Regions from separate parts of the Pseudomonas sp. AB39(2026) genome, predicted to be linked through region 3. Evidence: predicted binding sites of a transcription regulator. Region 3 holds the regulator's gene; each other region holds the start of a gene.
The links. The regulator FliA, encoded in region 3, starts transcription of late flagellar genes. The targets are predictions, from matches to a motif close to CTAAAGTTTNNNNNNNNNNNGCCGNTAA.
Positions count from the first base shown of each region.

Region 1 (4,810 bases), 1.4 Mb from region 3:
AGCTGTGCCCTTTTGCCTGGAAGATGCGGCCGTGTTCGATGGGGCCCATCTGGCTGATGGCGCCGTCAGCGGGTGAAAGAATGGCCCCAGGGGTAGGGTCCAGCGGGCGAGCATCGGGCTTCAAGGCCCGAGTGAAGAAGGCGTTGAAATGCTCATAGGCGTTCTGGTCTTCGACCAGTGCTTCGCTCATGTCCACATTGAACCGCCGTACAAACCAGTTGGTGAACGTATTCTTCACCCAGCGCGCGCGCGATTCTGCCAGGCAGCCTGCCAGCCGAGACAACAGGTGGTGGGGCAGCAGGTACTGGGAAATGATAAACAGCCGATCTTTCATGAAGTGCCCTTAAAGGTCGATAGGGGTATCAGGGTGATTGCCCCATTCACCCCAGGAGCCGGCATAGGCTTTGACTCGCGGGTAACCGAGTGCCTTGGCGGCCAGATAGGTAAAGCCCGACCGGTGGTGGGTCTGGCAATGTGTAATGATTTCCTTGTCAGGCGTGATACCGAGCGTTTCCAGCACCTGGGGAAGGTCCTTGCGAATGCGCAGGTGATGGGTAGGGTCCATGCCAGCGGTCCATTCGAAGTTCACGGCGCCGGGCACATGGCCACCGCGCGCGGCCACAACCTTTTCTCCGGAAAACTCCAATGGGCCACGGGCATCCCAGATCGCCAGGTCCGGAGCACCCAGGCGGCTGCGCAAATAATCAAGCGTGGCCGTTGGGCCGTCGTGGACAGCCAGGTTTACAGGTGTAGACAGCGGCGCAGGCACTTCAGTGCTGAGGGGATAGCCTTCGGCCTCCCAGGCCAGCAGGCCGCCATCCAGGTAGTGGTAACGGCTGTGGCCAATGACGTCCAGTAGCCAGACGAACCGGCCTGCCCAGCCACCGCCTTCGTCGTCGTACACCACATACGTGGCCTCTGGGTGATGGCCAAGCTCGCCAAACAGTGCGTTGAGGCTGGTCAGGCTGGGCAGCAGCCCTGGCGCTGGCGGCGTGCCCAGTTGGGTGCGGGAGGGCGCAACGAAACGGGCACCTGGAACATGCCCGGCGGCATAACGCGCCTGGCTGGTAAGGTCGACCACGATCAGGCCAGGCGCATTCAGGCGGGCTGCCAGGTCTGAGGGTTCGATGATCAGCCCCAGGTCAGAGAAGTCAGCCATACAGGAATCCTTGGGTGGGTAAGAGGCCAGATTGTAGCGCAACCCTTAGCGGCTGCGGCTACTGAACACCGTCAGGGCGTGCTCGATACATTGAGCTGTTTTGCCAAACGCCTGAACGCTGGTGTCGGCCATGGGTTGCCCACCTTGGTCGGCTAGCACCAGCATCAGCACCCGATCCTGGCTGGCAATAGAGCGCAACAGCAGGTGCTCGCCGCGAAACATCACTCGTAGGCTGGCAGGCACAAGCCGGGACAATGAAGCATTGTTTTCAGGGGTAAGCCGCAATTGGCCAGGGCGCTCCACCAGGCGCTGCAGCAGCGGCGCATGGCTCAAGGGCATGCTCAGGTCCACGGCTGCCTTGGGGAGCCCGGCAATCAGGTGAACGCGCAGGTTGGCCTGGGCCTTGTCTACCATCAGCAGGGCCACACGGCGCATGCCGCAGGCTTCCAGCGCCTGCATGGCCACCCCCATCAGGTGCATGGCGTTATTGAAAGGGCTGGGCGCCTGACGCAAGGTCATGCAGTGCTGACGCCACAGCGCCAAGGCCTCCTGGCTTGGCCCGGCTACGGGCAGCAGGCCAGGGTGCACACGACGTTCATGCAGGGGCCAGACCAGGGCCATGGCCGGGTGCCAGAGTGCAGGGCCGGCGTGGCTGTGGGCACTCTGTACCGCTTGTACATGTGCCTGCTGCTGCACCTGCTCCAACGGCGCCTGTGTATACAGGGCCAGTAGCTGTTGCCAACGCAGCACATGGGGCGTGCCCCAGCCCTGTTCGCAGGCCAGGGCCATGCCGTTGGCCAGCAACACAGTGGTGGCGGGTTGGTTGAGCCAGCGGTAAAGCTCTGGGTTGCTGTCCAGCTTATGCTGCTGGGCCAAGGGGTCGTCCTGGTTACGGGCGATCAGCATGGCCTTGGTGAGTGAGCGCCGCTCCAGGGTAAGAGCGCGGTAGCCCTGGCGCACCCAGGCAGGGAGCCCCCAGTAGTCCGCCAGTGCCTTGCACAGGTCCAACACCCGTATGCCAAACAGCTCCCGCTCCACGCGGTCCGGGTTCTCACCCTTGTGCAGCACGCGCAGGTCCCACTCCTCGAACAGCTTGGGCTCGGTCATTGCCAAAGGCCATAGCGGTGCCAGAAACAGCAGGCTGCCCCAGTGTATCTCCTGCCACAGGCGCGCCAGGCGAGCGGCAAAAAAGCCGCTGGCTTGCTGGGTAGCGTGCTGGCTGATCAGCTGAAGCTGGCGCAGGGGCAGCGGGATGTCTTCAGGTGCCATGGCCGGCACGCGCGCCAGCAGCTCGCCGGTGCGTTGCAAGCCCAGGCGGTTGAGGGCGATTTCCAGGCTCTCGGCTGGCTCCACCAGGGTATTGCTGGCCTGCAGGTTGGCTTCGCGGATAACGTTGAGTACCAGGGCTGGACTGCCCTGCATGCATTCAGCGATGTCTCGCAGCGAACTGCGGCTATCGTTGAGTACAGCGCATACGCGCTCATGGCTGGCACGAGGGACTGGAATGCGAACGTTACCCAGTGATTTAACCCAGGCTTCAAGGCTCTGCTGCCGAACGGCTGACATAGGAGGTGGCGCTCGCATACGTGTGTTTAAGAAAACGTAACTATAGTCTGGCGCAGTTCTGCCGATAGGTAGAAGCAGAGATTGAAACGGCCTCGCGCCAGTTGTCCCACGTTTGCGAAGTGTTCCTGACCTATGGCTAAAATTATCGGCATTATCGTCGTATTCGCGAGCGTTCTCGGCGGGTACGTCCTTTCCCACGGAAAAATCGCGGCCCTGATCCAGCCTTTCGAGGTCATGATCATCGGCGGGGCGTGCCTGGGGGCCTTCCTCCAGGCCAACCCAGGGTCGGCCACCATGCACGTGCTCAAGAAGTCGTTGAAGATGTTCAAGAGCCGGTTTACTCACGCCTTCTACCTGGAAGTGCTAGGCCTGGTGTATGAGATCCTCAACAAAAGCCGCCGTGAAGGCATGATGGCCATCGAAAGCGACATCGAAGATGCCGCCGCCAGCCCGATCTTCGCCAAATACCCGGCTGTGCTGAACGATGCGCGCATGACCGCATTTATCTGCGATTACCTGCGCATCATGTCCTCGGGCAACATGGCACCCCATGAGCTGGAGGGCCTGTTCGACATGGAACTGCTAAGCATGAAGGAAGAGCTGGAACACCCTTCCCATGCGGTGCAGGGCATTGCCGATGGCCTGCCAGGTTTCGGTATCGTGGCGGCCGTACTGGGTATTGTGGTCACCATGGCGTCCTTGGGCGATGGCGACAAGGCGGCCATTGGTGGTCACGTGGGCGCGGCCTTGGTCGGTACGTTCTTCGGTATTCTGGCGGCCTACGGTTTCTTCGGCCCCTTGTCGACGAGCCTGGCCCATGACGCCAAGGAAGAAATGAACGTGTTCGAAGCCATCAAGGCGTGCCTGGTAGCCTCTGCCTCTGGCATGCCGCCTACCTTGGCAGTGGAATTCGGCCGCAAGGTGCTGTACCCCGCCCACCGTCCGAGCTTTGCCGAGCTCGAACAAGCGGTTCGCGGTCGCTAAGCCATGGAGAACAATCAGCCGATCATCGTCAAGCGCGTAAAGCGCTTCGGCGGAGGGCACCACGGGGGTGCCTGGAAAATTGCCTTTGCCGACTTCGCAACCGCGATGATGGCCTTCTTTCTGGTGCTGTGGTTGCTGTCTGAAGCGACCCCGGAGCAGAAGCTTGCTATCGCGGGCTATTTCAAGGACCCGATCGGCTTCACCGAAAGCGGCTCACCTTACGTGATCGACCTAGGTGGGTCGCCGCAGCTGGCGCCCGACCATACCCTGAACCCGGAAACCAAGGACACCCCGCCCAAACCTGAAGCGGAGAACTCGGTGGACCCCGACCAGGCTGAAAACATTGCCGAGAAAGTAGAGAAGGATCGCCTGGAGCTGCTGCTGCAGGAATTGCAGAACAAGGTGGATGAGAACCCGCAACTGCAGAAATTCAAGGACCAGATTCTCTTCGAGATCACCCAGGACGGCCTGCGCATTCAGATCATGGATGCCGAGAACCGGCCCATGTTCGACCTGGGCAGTGCCCGGCTCAAACCCTATTTCGAAGACATTCTGCTGGCGATGGCCGACACCATCAAGGAAGTGCCCAACAAGGTGAGCATCAGCGGCCACACCGACGCCAAGCCCTATGCGGCCAGTGCAGACTTCGGCAACTGGGAGCTGTCTGCCAACCGTGCCAACGCGGCCCGGCGCACGCTGGTGGCAGGCAGTTACCCTGAGTCGCAGATTGCGCGTGTGGTGGGCTACGGTTCGTCTTCGCTCTTCGATCGCAAGAACCCGTTGAACCCGGTCAACCGCCGTATCGACATCATTGTGCTGAACAAGAAAGCCCAGCGTGATATCGAAGGAGAGCAGCCCGATAGCCCGCCAGCCACGACGCCTGCTACACCGGCAGCACCTGGGGCCGCTGTACCGCCCACTGCCCCGGCGCCAGCAGTGCCCAGTGCCACGAGTGGGCAGATCCCTACGGTTCAGCCCCGGGACCTGAGGGAGAAGGTGAACATCTTTGACAATGGCGCCTTGCAGATGCAGGCACCGGCACCCTCGGCCCGGCAATTGTAGCCGGGTATGAGGGGCGGCCTGAGAAGACCAGTTCCCGGG
Region 1 covers NZ_CP195212.1:2,854,462-2,859,271, reverse strand. Annotated here, with positions in the region: gene asd (archaetidylserine decarboxylase) at 1-334, opposite strand, end outside; gene ACSAMW_RS13175 (rhodanese-like domain-containing protein) at 344-1,159, opposite strand; gene ACSAMW_RS13170 (HDOD domain-containing protein) at 1,205-2,743, opposite strand; gene motA (flagellar motor stator protein MotA) at 2,858-3,709, shown strand; gene motB (flagellar motor protein MotB) at 3,713-4,771, shown strand.
Region 1: a site for FliA is predicted at 2,766-2,793, ahead of motA (flagellar motor stator protein MotA). Genes of this name have one in related genera too.

Region 2 (4,810 bases), 150 kb from region 3:
CATATTCCAATGATTTCTAGCTTCATCAGTAGTTCTTATGACTAATCGCGCCGGCTCAGATTCCTGGCTTGGGCTTCGTTGGATAGGGGTAGTAGAAGAACCCGAAATGTTATTTATTCCACTCATATATGTACCAGTTTGAGGTTAATTCAACCGACTTAGTGGTTTTTTGATTTTTTTGGTTCCTTCGTAGAGTAAGCCAATCTAATTGGCTTACTCAGTAATCGGGGTCGGCTCAGACAACGGAAAATAAAGCACGCTAGCGTAGTTTCTGCCTTGAAACAGACGGCTCACCCGCCAAGTATGTCCCTAAGAAGGCGCAGCAGCGTACCGGGGCTGTTATATAGACACAACAGGTCTAAGGCTTCACATAATCGGTAGATTGGTAAATCGACCCCCGCACAAAAGCCCGCTCCGGCGGGCTTTTTGCTGACCTTTGGCCGCCAGTACCCCCGGTTGTGGTCTACCGTTAACCGCTCTTGTAGGATCATTCGGGGGCTGGGTCATGACGAATCAAGGTAGCGAGATTGAGACTGAGCGCGCCTATGAGCAATGGATGCTGTGCTGGCAAATCAGTGAGCATGACGTGGTCTGCCGCGAATGCCAGCATAAGCAACGGCTGGTTTCAGCTGACGAGCCGTTTCCCCATAGGGCGTCCTGTCAAAGCCCCTCCACCACACTTACCAAATACCCTTGGCAAACACTGGCGTTGATTCTGCAGCAGTGCACGCGCCGCGCTTCAAACGAATCAATGCATTCAGATTAAAGCAGATGGAAAGACTAACGTGATGCGCTCTGGAATTCATGAGGACGCCCTGCAAGCCATGCTAGAGGCCGGGGCCGTGCGTGAGGTGCTCGTCAGTCGGCACGACGAGAAATGGACCCTGGCTATTCGCTTAGGCGGTGCCGGCAGCCGCTGGCTGCCCGTGCGCTCCAGGCGCGAGGCATTGCGCACCTGGGCGAGTTTGACAGCGGTCGGACGCTTTGCCGAAGGCCTGGGTGTTAAGGGCTTTGCCGTGGAGCTGTAGGGGAGGTTCCGATTCGGAAACTTTGCCAGGCTTCGGCTTTAAGTCTCCTTCTAGGTCGTGACCGGCAACAATCGGACCCATAGCTGCCCTCCGTGAGGGCAGCAACCAGTTAAAATGACTCACTTAAAAATTCACAAAATCCAGATCACTTCATGCTAAAGCTTGAAGCGCGCAGTGGAGTCATTCAATGTGCGGCTGGAAGACACCACCGCATTCACGTCCACGTTGGCGATGGTTACTGATTCGGCCGAGGCACTGACCATGGCCGCAATGCGTTCCACGTTCTGGGCCACGCTGCTGCTGGCCTGGCTTTGCTCTGATGTGGCCGAGGCCATCTCCCGAACCTGAGCCAAGGTGGCAGCCGCTTCGGTGCTGATGTCGCGCAAGGCGGCTGCCGCTTCCTTGGCCAGCCCCGCTGCAGCGTTCATCTTGGGTTCGATGGCCTGCATTTCTTTCACGGCCAAGCCCGTATCGTTCTGGATGTCGGCCACCATGACCGTGATTTCCTCGGTCGCCTGGGCGGTGCGCTGGGCAAGGTGGCGTACTTCATCGGCGACGACGGCAAACCCACGGCCCTGTTCACCAGCGCGTGCCGCTTCAATGGCCGCGTTGAGCGCCAGCAGGTTGGTCTGGCTGGCAATGTTGCGAATGGCGCTGGTGATGCTGTCGATCTCGTCGGCGCGCGCAACCAGCCCGCTGATCTGGCCTGATGCAGCTGTGATCTGTTGTGACACTTCAGCGATAGCCCCTGTGACTTCGCTGACCAGACGCTCGCCCTCGATAGCCAACGACGTGGAGCGTTCAGAGTTGGTCTGAGTCATGCGGGCATTGCTGGAAATCTGGTCGATGGTGACTGACATCTGTTCCACGGCGGCTGCCGTAAGCGTCGTGGCCTCTGAGGTATGCTGAGAGGCATCGTCGATATGCTGCATCTGCTCGCCCAGGCTAGACGACGTGCCTTTAAGTTCCTCTGCCACCTGCTTGATGTCCACGATCATGCCGCGCAAGCCGGTTTGCATGCGGGCCACGGCGGCCATCAGGCTGCCAGCCGGGTAACTGTCCCCCATCACCTGGCGCAGGTCGCCGTTGGCAATCGACCCTGTGACTTCGGCTACCTGCTGCGGCTCGCCGCCTAAGGCGCTGTAGATGCTGCGAGACATGCGCCAGGCAATAGCGACTACGCCCAGCAGCACCAGTACTCCGATAGAGAGGAACTTGTACACCAGCTGCCAGTACGCTTCACTGATGTCATCGGCATATACCCCAAAGCCCATTACCCAGTTCCAACCCGGGACCTGGGTTACGCCATTGATCTTGTCTACAGGCTGGGTCTGGCCTGGCCGTGCCACCTTGTCGTCAAAAAAGGCGAAACGGTCACTGCGCAGGTGATCCAGGTAGTTCTGCCAGGCGGTCTTGCCGCTGGGCAGCGTGGCGCCTACGTCAATCTTGCCAATGAGGTCCGGGTTGGGATGGACCAAGCTCAAGGCCCCTTCCGTCCTGGCCCAGATATAAGCGTTCCTGCCATCGCGCAAGGCGCTCAGCGCCTCCACAGCACGTGCCTGGGCCGCAGCGGTTGTCAGCGTGCCAGCTTTTTCAAGCCCCTGAAAGTATTCAACCTGTTTGCTGGCCAGGTTCAAAACGGTATGGATCTCGCGGCGGCGATCTTCCAGCATGGTGTTATGCAGGGTATTGAGCGCAAATAACGCAATGGCGATCAGACCGGCGCAGGCGCACGCGGCGATGATAAAGAGGCGGTGGGCTACTTTCATTGGGGTCACAGATTCAATGGGATCAATACTGCATTATCGACCTGTCGCCTTGGTACTTGAATACCGAGCCCGATCAGTCATGAAAGCAGGCTGGGCCCCGTTCTTGCGTTCTGCTTAGTCCTACAAAGCTGTATTTGCTGCTTTAAGGGCAAGCGCCAAGACAGCGGCAGAAGACACGCCAAAGGGCGCTGCTGTCATTTGAGTTCGCCGCGCGGGTACGCATAAATCGTCAGGCAAATGGTTTCGTGAGTCACATGCCCCTGGGATTATCAGGCCACTAATATTTGAGTTTGGCAGCAATCTGTTGTGGAGACCAGCCTTTGGCCAAAAGGCTGTGTAGCACCTGAAACAAACTCAGAATCGGGCTCGAGGATTTTCCTGCGCCACGGTACATGCTTCAAGGTGCAAGCTCTTGGCCCGGCAACGGTAGCATCGTAATAGCCTGGATCAGGCTGGCGACGCACTTCTCGCTAGCATACTTGGATGGGGTCTTGGCACGGCGGCTATTGCACGCAGCAAGGAGCCCTGCAAGGCGCATGATTATAAGATTGACACGCTCTTGACGGTCAGATAGGTGTAATGAGTGGTAATGCGGCACCTTACCTTTTGGGTATTGCACTTGGTCATTGAGACCGCCCATCGGCCGGTACCTAATGCAGTAGTACAACTGGCGAGACCACATCAGTTCAATGACGGGTTAGCACCTGCGGTCGCCGAGGAAAACTTAACGCAGTGTCCGGGATCAATTGACCACTACACAAGCCGCATAGCCTCGAAGAAGAGATTTATTCCGCCTCAGCTTATGGCTGATGGTCGAGGGACTACATTCGATCAGGCGAGCAATTTCGCGCTGAATAAGGCGTTGATACTGGATGGCCACAAGTTCTTCGATGCTGAGTTCGGTATAAGGCATCGCGGCACCTTACGGAGACACAGGTGTTGTACTCAGTTTATGCGGCCCACCTGCCTTGAAAACCCTGGCAACGCGTCATTTAGGCGAAGATACTATTGAAAAATTCAAGCTACCTTGAAGAAGTAATTTGGTAATTTGACTCTCGCTCAAAGGCTGACTAAATAAATACCCTTGCCCCTCTTGACAACCGATTCTTTGTAAAAATTCTAATTCTAAATATTTTTCGATCCCTTCGGCGACCACAGTGTGGTGTAAGCTTTTACCCATTGCCAATATTGCAGTAACTACTGTCAAGCTATCTTCACGCGCGTGAAGGTCCCGAATAAATGATTGATCGATCTTCAGAATTTCGAATGGCAACTGTGCCAAATAAGAGAGGCTGGAATATCCAGTGCCGAAGTCGTCGAGCACCAAAGTTAATCCTACCCTCTTAAGATTTGAGAGAATTTCACGGTTATACGTAAGGTCGGACATCAATACACTTTCAGTTAGCTCAAGCTGTAGGGAGCTTGGTGAAATACCAGTCTCTTTTATAATTGCCAAAACTTTTTCTATGTAATCTGGTTGTGATAGTTCGATAACAGATACATTAACAGCCACACAAATATTATTAATGCCTTGCTCGCTCCATCGATGGATCTGCTGGCAGGCACTGCGTAAGACCCATTCGCCAAGTGGGATAATTAATTTACTGTCTTCAGCAATTCCAATGAATCGCGAAGGCGGAATTATCCCTTTACCTGAATGAAACCAGCGCAGCAATGCTTCGACACCAGTCACTTTTCCAGTACGTAAATCCACCTTGGGCTGGTAATGCAGGATGAATTCTTTACGCTCTAGTGCTCCGCGTAGATCGGCCTCAATAACTTGACGTTCTACGACTTTTTCATTCATTCTAGGCAAGAAGAATTGGTAGCAATTGCGCCCCTTCAGTTTGGCTTCATAAAGTGCCGTATCCGCATGTTTTATAAGGCTTTCAGCATCGCTAGCATCTGAAGGGAAAAAGCTTATCCCGATACTCGCCGAGATGTAAAGCATATATTCGTTTAACTGATGCTCCTGCGAGACTGCTTCGAGAATTTTTTGGGCAATTATTCCAA
Region 2 covers NZ_CP195212.1:1,630,507-1,635,316, reverse strand. Annotated here, with positions in the region: gene ACSAMW_RS07200 (hypothetical protein) at 789-1,028, shown strand; gene ACSAMW_RS07195 (methyl-accepting chemotaxis protein) at 1,184-2,797, opposite strand; partial or broken gene ACSAMW_RS07190 (helix-turn-helix domain-containing protein) at 2,995-3,388, opposite strand; gene ACSAMW_RS07185 (hypothetical protein) at 3,540-3,710, opposite strand; gene ACSAMW_RS07180 (putative bifunctional diguanylate cyclase/phosphodiesterase) at 3,786-4,810, opposite strand, start outside.
Region 2: a site for FliA is predicted at 2,831-2,858, ahead of ACSAMW_RS07195 (methyl-accepting chemotaxis protein). Genes of this name have one in related genera too.

Region 3 (4,810 bases):
GCCACTGGCGCTGCCACAGGGGCGGCTGCGGGTGGAGCAGCGGGTGCTGGCGCGGCACCGGCAGGTTCTGCCAAACGTGCCAGGGCTGCCAGCAACTCCGGGGTTGCCGGGGTAAGCGCAGAGCGCTCACGCACTTGGCCGAACATGCTGTTGACCGTATCGAGGGCCTCCAGCACAACGTCCATCAGTTCGGAATCAACGCGGCGCTCACCCTTGCGAAGGATGTCGAACACGTTTTCGGCGATGTGGCAGCACTCGACCAGCTCATTGAGCTGGAGGAAGCCGGCGCCGCCCTTGACAGTGTGAAAACCACGAAAAATCGCATTGAGCAGGTTCGCGTCGTCGGGGCGGCTTTCCAGCTCCACCAACTGTTCGGACAACTGCTCCAGGATCTCGCCGGCCTCTACCAGGAAGTCCTGGAGGATCTCTTCATCGGCGCCGAAGCTCATACGGGTTGCTCCCTCAATTCTGTAAGTGGCATCCGGCCCGGATAGCGCAGTTCAGCGCCTGTTCGATGGTTCCGCCAAGCAGGGTTCAGAAACCCAGGCTGGACAGAAGATCATCCACATCGTCCTGACCGGATACGACGTCTTCACGCTTATCGGCATGAATCTGCGGACCTTCACCCTTGAAGGCATCTTTTTCGGATTTTTTTTCTGCAACCAGGCTGGCAGGGTCGTGCTCGATACCCGCAACACGCTCCACCTGGCTGGCCATGAGTACCAGCTTGAGCAGGTTCGCTTCCACGTCCGTTACCAGGGTGGTCACGCGCTTGATCACCTGGCCGGTAAGGTCCTGATAGTCCTGTGCCAGCAAGATGTCATTCAGGTGCGAAGACAGGGCCGCTGCATCGTTCTCACTGCGTACCAGGAAAGCGTCTACGCGCTTTACCAGGTCTCGGAACGCGTCAGCATCCACTTCACGGCGCATGAAGCGCTGCCAGTCCTCACGCAGTGCATGGGCATCTTCGGCGAAGCTATGCACCACGGGTGTGCTTTGCTCTACCAAGTCCATGGTGCGGTTGGCGGCGTTTTCCGTGAGCCGCACCACGTAGTCCAGCCGCTCGGTGGCATCCGTAATTTGGGACACCTCCTCGGCCTTGGGCGATCGAGGGTCGATCTGGAAATTGACAATGGCGCTGTGCAGCTCACGGGTGAGCTTGCCCACTTCCATGTACAGCCCGCGATCACGGGCTTGGTTGAGTTCGGAAATCAATTGCACCGCGTCGCCGAAGTGACCTTTTTCGAGGCTCTCCACCAACTGACGTGCATGGCTTTTCAGGGTGGACTCGAAGTCCCCCAAAGACGTATTACTGGACTCCATGACGCCCCCTGTGCGGCCTCAGCTGTTGACGCGCTCGAAGATTTTATCGATCTTTTCTTTCAGCACTTGTGCAGTGAAAGGCTTGACCACGTAACCGTTTACCCCGGCCTGGGCTGCCTCGATGATCTGCTCACGCTTGGCCTCGGCCGTCACCATCAACACAGGTAAGTGCTTGAGGCGGTCATCGGCCCGTACAGTGCGCAACAGCTCGATGCCGGTCATGCCAGGCATGTTCCAATCCGTTACCAGAAAGTCGAACGCTCCGCTTTGCAGCATGGGCAGCGCCGTGTTGCCATCGTCGGCTTCGGATGTGTTAGTAAACCCCAGGTCGCGCAACAGGTTCTTGATGATCCGCCTCATCGTCGAGAAATCGTCAACGATCAGGATTTTCATGTTCTTGTCCAAGTAGACCTCCAGCAGTCTCGAACGCGGCCTCTCCGGGCCGCGCGGTTCAATTCGTTAATACCTATACCTTCAGGACTGCTTCAACGTGCTCGCCATTCACCCAGACGGCTGCGCAAACGTGCTGCGCACTGGCTGTGCAACTGGCTTACACGTGACTCGCTGACCCCCAGCACTTCACCGATTTCCTTGAGGTTCAGCTCCTCGTCGTAATAAAGCGACAATACCAGCCGCTCCCGCTCCGGAAGGTTGGCGATGGCATCGGCCAGCGCGCCCTGGAAGCGTTCATCCTCCAGGCCACGGGCCGGTTCGCCACTGCCGCCGGCGCCGTCTTCATGCAAACCTTCGTGTTCGCCGTCCTGCAACAGGTCGTCGAAACTGAACAGGCGGCTACCCAGCGTATCGTTAAGCATCGAGTAATAATCCTCGAGCTTGATGTTGAGTTCGGCAGCAACCTCGTGATCTTTAGCCTCGCGGCCCGTTCTTGCTTCAATTTTTCGAATAGCGTCGGTCACGGTACGGGTATTGCGATGCACCGAGCGAGGCGCCCAGTCACCTTTTCGTACCTCGTCCAGCATGGCGCCGCGAATACGAATACCGGCATAGGTCTCGAAACTCGCCCCTTTGCTGGCATCGTATTTGTTGGCCACTTCAAGCAAGCCGATCATGCCTGCCTGGATCAGGTCTTCTACCTGAACACTGGCTGGCAAACGTGCCAGCAAGTGGTAGGCGATTCGCTTCACCAGCGGGGCGTACCGCTCGATCAGTTCATGCTGCTGCGATTGCCGAGAAGCATTGTTGTACATCCGGTATCCACTGGCGCTCATGAGACAGGCCCCGCACTGGTTTGCTGTACCAAACGTTCGACAAAGAACTCCAGGTGCCCCCGCGGGTTAGCGGGCAGCGGCCAGGTGTCGACTTTCTGAGCGATGGCCTTGAAGGCCAAGGCACATTTCGAGCGCGGGAATGCTTCATACACAGCCCGCTGTTTCTGGACGGCCTTGCGCACGGTTTCGTCATACGGCACCGCACCTACGTATTGGAGTGCCACATCAAGGAAACGGTCAGTGACCTTGGTGAGCTTGGCAAACAGGTTGCGCCCTTCCTGGGGGCTCTGGGCCATATTGGCCAATACCCGGAAGCGGTTCATACCGTAATCACGATTAAGCAACTTGATCAGGGCATACGCATCGGTGATGGACGTGGGCTCGTCGCAGACCACCAACAGCACTTCCTGGGCCGCGCGCACAAAGCTCACCACGGAATCGCCGATGCCTGCGGCCGTATCGATCACCAGCACATCCAGGTTGTCGCCAATTTCGCTAAAGGCCTGGATAAGGCCCGCGTGTTGGGCAGGAGTCAGGTGAACCATGGTCTGGGTACCCGACGCTGCCGGCACTATCCGAATGCCCCCTGGCCCCTGAAGAAGAACATCGCGCAATTCGCAGCGCCCTTCGATCACGTCGGCAAGCGTACGCTTGGGTGTAAGCCCCAACAGAACGTCTACGTTGGCCAGGCCAAGGTCGGCGTCCAGAAGCATGACCCGGCGGCCAAGCTCAGCCAACGCCAGAGAAAGGTTCACTGACACGTTTGTCTTGCCGACGCCACCTTTGCCGCCGGTCACCGCGATCACCTGTACGGGATGCATGCTGCCCATTCGTTCTTTACCTTGTCACTGAGACACTGGCTACACCATGGCACGCTGGCCCTGCAGGCCGATTGACGCTGCTCATGGTGGAGGTCGGTTTCAAGCTGGACAGCGAACCCCGAGGTTCGCTGGCGCGCAACCACTTGCGCATGCATTCATTCATATTCATTCACCTCAGCCCGCGCGCTTGCTGGGGCTGTGGTAGAGGTCAGCGAACATATCGGCCATGGCCTCTTCGCTGGGTTCCTCCTGCATCTGCACGCTGACCGCACGGCTGACCAACTGGTGCTTGCGGGGCAGGTGCACATCGTCTGGTATACGCGGGCCATCGGTCAGGTAAGCCACGGGCAGTTGATGACCAATGGCCAGGCTCAGCACTTCACCCAGGCTTGCCGTTTCATCCAGCTTGGTAAGGATACAACCTGCCAGGCCGCACCGCTTGTAACTGTGGTAAGCCGCAGTCAGTACCTGCTTCTGGCTGGTAGTAGCCAGCACAAGGTAATTGCGTGCGCGAATCCCACGCCCAGCCAAGCTTTCCAGCTGCAACTTGAGGGCCGGGTCACTGGCTTGCAGCCCTGCGGTATCAATCAGCACGACACGCTTGCGTAGTAGCGGCTCCAAGGCTTGCGCCAAGGACTGACCAGGGTCGACCTGAGTAACCGGCACATTGAGAATTCGGCCCAGGGTTTTAAGTTGTTCCTGGGCGCCAATACGAAAACTGTCCATGCTTACCAACGCAATGTTTTGCGCGCCGTATTTAAGCACATATCGGGCAGCGAGCTTGGCTAGCGTAGTGGTTTTGCCCATACCGGCAGGGCCGACCATGGCAATGACCCCGCCCTCTTCGAGCGGCTCCACTTCAGGCGTGGCGATCATGCGAGCTAAGTGGGCCAGCACCAGGCGCCAGGCCTGACGAGGGTCTTCCACGTCGCCAACCTGTTCCAGCAGGTCGCGGGCCAACGGGCCGGACAAACCGATGCGTTGCAATTTGCGCCACAAGGTGGCCTGGTCGGGCCGGCTGCCTTGAAGCTGCGTCCACGCCAATGAACCCAGCTGAACCTCCAGCAATTCACGCAGCCCGGACAGCTCGGAGCGCATGGAATCAAACAGGCGCTGGTCTACAGGCGCAGCCTCAGGCGCTACCGCTGGCGCATGTACACGAGGCGCTTCAGTCAGTGTGGGTTCGATCAGCGGCTCGGCAGCGGTCAAAGGCAGGCCAGCCACCAGCTGGCGGTTGACCACGCCATCGCCGTGGCTACGGGTGTCCAGCTCGGCTTGGGCCGATACAATGCGGGACTGGGTTTTTCGCAGTTCATCTTCCAGTGCCACATTAGGCACACGTGGGGCCAGTGCCGACAGCTTGTAATCCAGGGCTGCGGTCAGTTCTACCCCGCCGGCAATGCGGCGGTTGCCGATGATCGCGGCATCAGCGCCCAG
Region 3 covers NZ_CP195212.1:1,485,465-1,490,274, forward strand. Annotated here, with positions in the region: gene ACSAMW_RS06490 (chemotaxis protein CheA) at 1-449, opposite strand, end outside; gene ACSAMW_RS06495 (protein phosphatase CheZ) at 535-1,323, opposite strand; gene ACSAMW_RS06500 (chemotaxis response regulator CheY) at 1,342-1,716, opposite strand; gene fliA (RNA polymerase sigma factor FliA) at 1,809-2,552, opposite strand; gene fleN (flagellar synthesis regulator FleN) at 2,549-3,382, opposite strand; gene flhF (flagellar biosynthesis GTPase FlhF) at 3,548-4,810, opposite strand, start outside.

Region 4 (4,810 bases), 440 kb from region 3:
ATGTGCTGGAAGGCGGCCTGAGCAGCGGCCTGGCGCTGGCTGCCGTAGCTGCGCCAATACCCCGGCTGCCCAAAACGCAGCCTGAAGCATGGCCGGCCACTGTGCTGGACCTGCGGCCGAGCGCCGCGTTTATCCAGCGTAGGGTACGCGGATCCCGCTGGGCTACCCGCAGCCAATTGGTTCAGCTGGCTGAAGGGGTCACAGGACCCCTCTGGCTGCTGACGCCGGAGGCCGCTGTCGCCCAGCTGGCCGCCGACGAGCTGCCGCCCGCCTTGCAAGCCCACGCCCGCTGGCTGCCCAGCCTGGAGGGGCTTGCGGTGGAAGAGGGTGGTGCGCCATTGAGTGATGCCGAACGTATCGATTTTCTGTTTTTCGTGCATGACCGCCACGCCGGCAACAAAGCTGCGGCACGTCAGTACCTGGCCTGGGAAACCGGCCTGCTGGGGCAGATGACCGCCCGTGAACGTGGCAGCTTCCGCCCTCTCGGCGCTGTGGAACCCGTGACCACTCGGCTGGTGCACAGCGGCCGTGGCCCGTCGGATGGTAGTCCCCGCGGCGTCAATGCACCGGTTTCGCGCCTCAGCACCGTGCTGTTCGATACCGTGGCCGGTATGCGCCAGGCGCGTGTGCAACGGGAGAAGGACCGTGTGCTCAGCTACGGCGCCCGTGGCAACCCTACGGCATTTGCCCTTGAAGAGCTGGTCACTGAACTGGAAGGCGGCTACCGCACCCGGCTGTACCCCACCGGCCTGGCCGCGGCGGCTCAGGTGTTCCAGGCCTACCTGCGGCCTGGCGACCATGTGCTGATCACCGAGGCGGTGTACGCGCCGATCCGACGCCTGGCCGAACAATGGCTGGCGCCCTTCGGCATCCACTACAGCTATTACGCCGCCGACGGCAGCGACCTGGCCGGGCTGATCCGTGAGAACACCCGCCTGGTGTATGCCGAGGTGCCCGGGTCGTCATTGTTTGACCTGCTGGACCTGCCCGCTGTGGCGGCCTTTTGCAAGCCACGGGGTATCCTGTTGGCCGTGGACAATACCTGGGGCTCGGGCTACCTCTACCAACCCCTGGCCCTGGGCGCGGACATCTCCCTGATGGCGCTGACCAAATACGTGGCTGGCCACAGCGACGTGATGATGGGCAGCGTGTGCACCCGCGAGGCGGTGTTCGGGCCGCTGTCGGCCATGAGCGATACCCTGGGTACCACGGTCAGCCCCGATGACGCCTGGCTGGTGCTGCGGGGGGCGCGCACGCTGGCGGCGCGGGTGGCTGTCCATGAGCAGCAGGCCTTGGAGGTGGCCCATTGGTTGCTGGCTCAGCCTCAGGTAGCCCAAGTGTTTCACCCGGCCTTGCCGCAACATCCTGGGCATGCGCTGTGGCGGCGGGACTTCAAGGGCAGCAATGGGTTACTGTCTGTGGCATTCAGGCCTGGGTTCGATGCGGACGGTTTCGTGGACGCGCTGCAGCTGTTTGGAATTGGGGCGTCCTGGGGCGGCTTTGAAAGCCTGGCAGTGGTGGTCGACGGCGAACGCCACCCTGGTTTGGCGCAGTGCGGGCCGGTGGTGCGCTTGCACATCGGGCTAGAGGCGACCGCATCGTTGCTGGCAGACCTGGCGCAGGCGTTGGGACGGTAGGGGCGGCCTGTCCATGACGGCTGTGGCAGGCAACACAAGGTTGTGAATACTCAGGGGTAAAGTTCAGCGGGCGACGGCCGACACAGCACAAACGGGAAAAATAACCCAGCGGCGAGCAGGCCCAGACGTCTGTACCCAAGGGGTTTACCGACGTCTGTCCTTTGTGAGAACTGCCATGCTTAGAAACGCCCCTCTGAGTACCAAGCTGCTGCTTATCCTGATGTTGCCCCTGCTGGGTTTTCTTGCTTTCGCAGGCCTGTTTGTGGCCGACAAAAGCCAAACGCTCGGTGCCATGAATAACGCTGTCACGGCCACTGGCCTGGCCCAGAAGTTGAGCGGTGTGGTAACCACGCTTCAGCGTGAGCGGGGTGCCAGCAGCCTGTTCCTGGGCAGTGGCGGTACGTCCATGGCTGACAAGCTCAAAGCCTTCCGCCAGGAAACCGACCAGGCCATGGCCGCCTTGCAAGCACAGCCCGCGGCGGGCGTCGGTTCGCCGGGCAAGGCATCGGGTGCCCGAGACGACCTGGCGGCGCTTCGCGCCACGGTGGATACCCTGTCGATCAGTACTACCGACTCGGCCACCCGCTTCACGGACCTGATCAAAACGCTGATCGGGTACGCCTATTCACTGGAAGCCAGCATTGATGAGCCCGAGGTGCTGCGCGCCTTGGGCTCGCTCAACCAGTTCGTGGACATGAAGGAGCGGGCTGGCCGGGAGCGCGTCACACTGGGCCTGGCGTTCAGCCAGAACCGTTTCGACGCGCCGTTGCTCTCCCGCTTCAGCCGCAACATGGGTGAGTTCTCGGGCTACCTTGAAGCCTTCCAGCGGTGGTCGCCGGTGGTGTTCAAGGACAAGCTGGACGCGGTACTGCAGCAGCCCGAATCTCTGGAAGTTGCGCGCCTGCAACGCTTGGGCTTTGACACACCCCTGGGCGAGCCCCTGAACGTGAAGCCTGAGGCGTGGTTCAGCCTGGCCACCAAACGTATTGACCTGATGGCCCAGGTAGAAGCCGAACTGAGCCAGAACGTGGTGGGCTTGGCCCAGGACGATCGGCAGGCGGCCGAACGCAGCCTGTATCTCGCGATTGCCCTTGTGGTGGTGCTGCTTATTGCGGTGGTGTGGCTGGCCTGGATCATCATTCGCAATATCCGCATCGCCGTCGCCGACGTGAACCGCACGCTGCTCTCCCTGTCCTCGCGGGACCTGACTGCCCGAACGCGCTATACGGGTAAGGATGAGTTCGGCGATATTTCGCGCAACCTGGACAACATGGCCGTGCAGATCAGCGGCATCATCCGGGACATTGGCAGCGCCACGGCCCAGGTCGCCACGGCTGCCGAGCAATCCTCTGCGGTGGCCCTGCAGACCAGCCAAAATGTGTTGCAGCAACGCCAGGGCACCGACCAGGTGGCCACGGCCATCAGCCAGATGAGCGCCACGGTCAAAGACGTGGCCCGCACCATTACCGATGCTGCTGAGATGTCCCGGCAGGTGAATGCCAGCACGGTGCAGGGCAAAACCGAAATCGACAACACCATCCGTGTGATCAAAGGGCTTGAGGCACAGGCCGAGCAGACGGCGCGCATCCTTAACGACCTGAAGGGGGAGAGCGACGCTATTTCCTCAGTGCTGGACGTGATCCGCGGGGTGGCCGACCAAACCAACCTGCTGGCGCTTAATGCGGCCATCGAAGCCGCCCGTGCCGGTGAGCAGGGCCGTGGTTTTGCCGTGGTAGCCGACGAGGTACGCAACCTGGCGAAGAAGACCCAGGACTCCACCGTGAGCATCCAGACAATGATCGCCAACCTGCAGGCGGGTTCGGACCGAGCCGCGACGTCCATGCAGGACACCCTGAGCAAGGCGCAGGAAGGGGCCAGTAATGTGGACCGGGCCGGGCACCTGCTGGAGGCCATCGCCGAGGGCATTGCTACCATCAGCGACCGCAACCTTCAGGTGGCCTCTGCTGCCGAAGAGCAGAGCCTGGTGGCCGAGGAGATTCACCGCAACATCGATGACATCAGTGCGTTGGTGGTTCAAGTGAGTGCTGGCGCGGAACAGACTGCGGCCACCAGCCGTGAACTGGCCCGGTTGGCCGAGCACCAACAGGGGCTGGTGGGGCAGTTCAAGGCGGGGTAAGGCGGTTGCCTGTGCTGGGGTCGAAAAACCCCCAGCCGCGGCGCCGCTTTTGGTACAGGCCGGCTATACGGTGACGTGCAGCCGAACGTCCACATTGCCGCGAGTGGCGTTGGAGTAGGGGCACACCTTGTGAGCCGCCTGTGCCAATGCCTCTGCATCGGCCTGCTCCAGGCCTGGCAAGTGAATGTGCAGGTCGATGTCCAGCCCGAAGCCTTCAGGGATCTGGCCGATACCTACCTTGGCGGTGATTGAGGTGTCAGCAGGCACGTTGCGCTTTTGTTGGGCACCGACGAACTTCAAGGCACCGATGAAGCAGGCGGAATAGCCTGCGGCGAACAACTGCTCAGGGTTGGTGGCGTTACCACCCGCGCCGCCCAGTTCTTTGGGCGTGGCCAGTTTTACATCCAGCAGGTTGTCGCTGGAGACAGCCCGGCCGTCACGGCCACCGGTTGCAGTTGCAGATGCAGTGTAAAGAACGTTCAAGGTGCGGCTCCTGCGAGGGGGTAAGAAGAGGTAATGTTATGCGAGCAAATATAATGCGCGCTAAACATATGGGTGCAATTTAGCCCCCAAAAGCGTTTCATGCAAGTGTCGGCAGGTGTGGCCGACAACCGGTCGGTGCACACAACAGGCGATTACAGGGTGGTCTGCAGGCGCCCCCGAAGGTCCAGCAGGCTGCCTTGGAGGGCGTACAACTGCTGTTCGCTCACGGCGATCGCTTCGCGCACGCACTCAGGCACACGCTTGGCTTGTTCTTGCAAGGCCTTGCCGGCGGCGGTCAGGTACAGGTTCACCACGCGCTCGTCTTCCTTGCTGCGGGTGCGCTTGACCAAGCCTTCGACCTCCAGGCGCTTGAGCACCGGTGTCATGGACCCAGGGTCGGTGAGCAAACGCTGGCTGATGTCAGTAACGGTGGCGCCATCCTCTTCCCAGAGCACCAGCATGGCCAGGTATTGGGGGTAGGTGAGGTTGAGGGCCTGCAGCAAAGGCTTGTACACCTTGGTCATGGCCAGGGACGTGGAATACAGGGCAAAGC
Region 4 covers NZ_CP195212.1:1,040,787-1,045,596, reverse strand. Annotated here, with positions in the region: gene metC (cystathionine beta-lyase) at 1-1,637, shown strand, start outside; gene ACSAMW_RS04535 (methyl-accepting chemotaxis protein) at 1,858-3,774, shown strand; gene ACSAMW_RS04530 (organic hydroperoxide resistance protein) at 3,838-4,257, opposite strand; gene ACSAMW_RS04525 (MarR family winged helix-turn-helix transcriptional regulator) at 4,410-4,810, opposite strand, start outside.
Region 4: a site for FliA is predicted at 1,694-1,721, ahead of ACSAMW_RS04535 (methyl-accepting chemotaxis protein). Genes of this name have one in related genera too.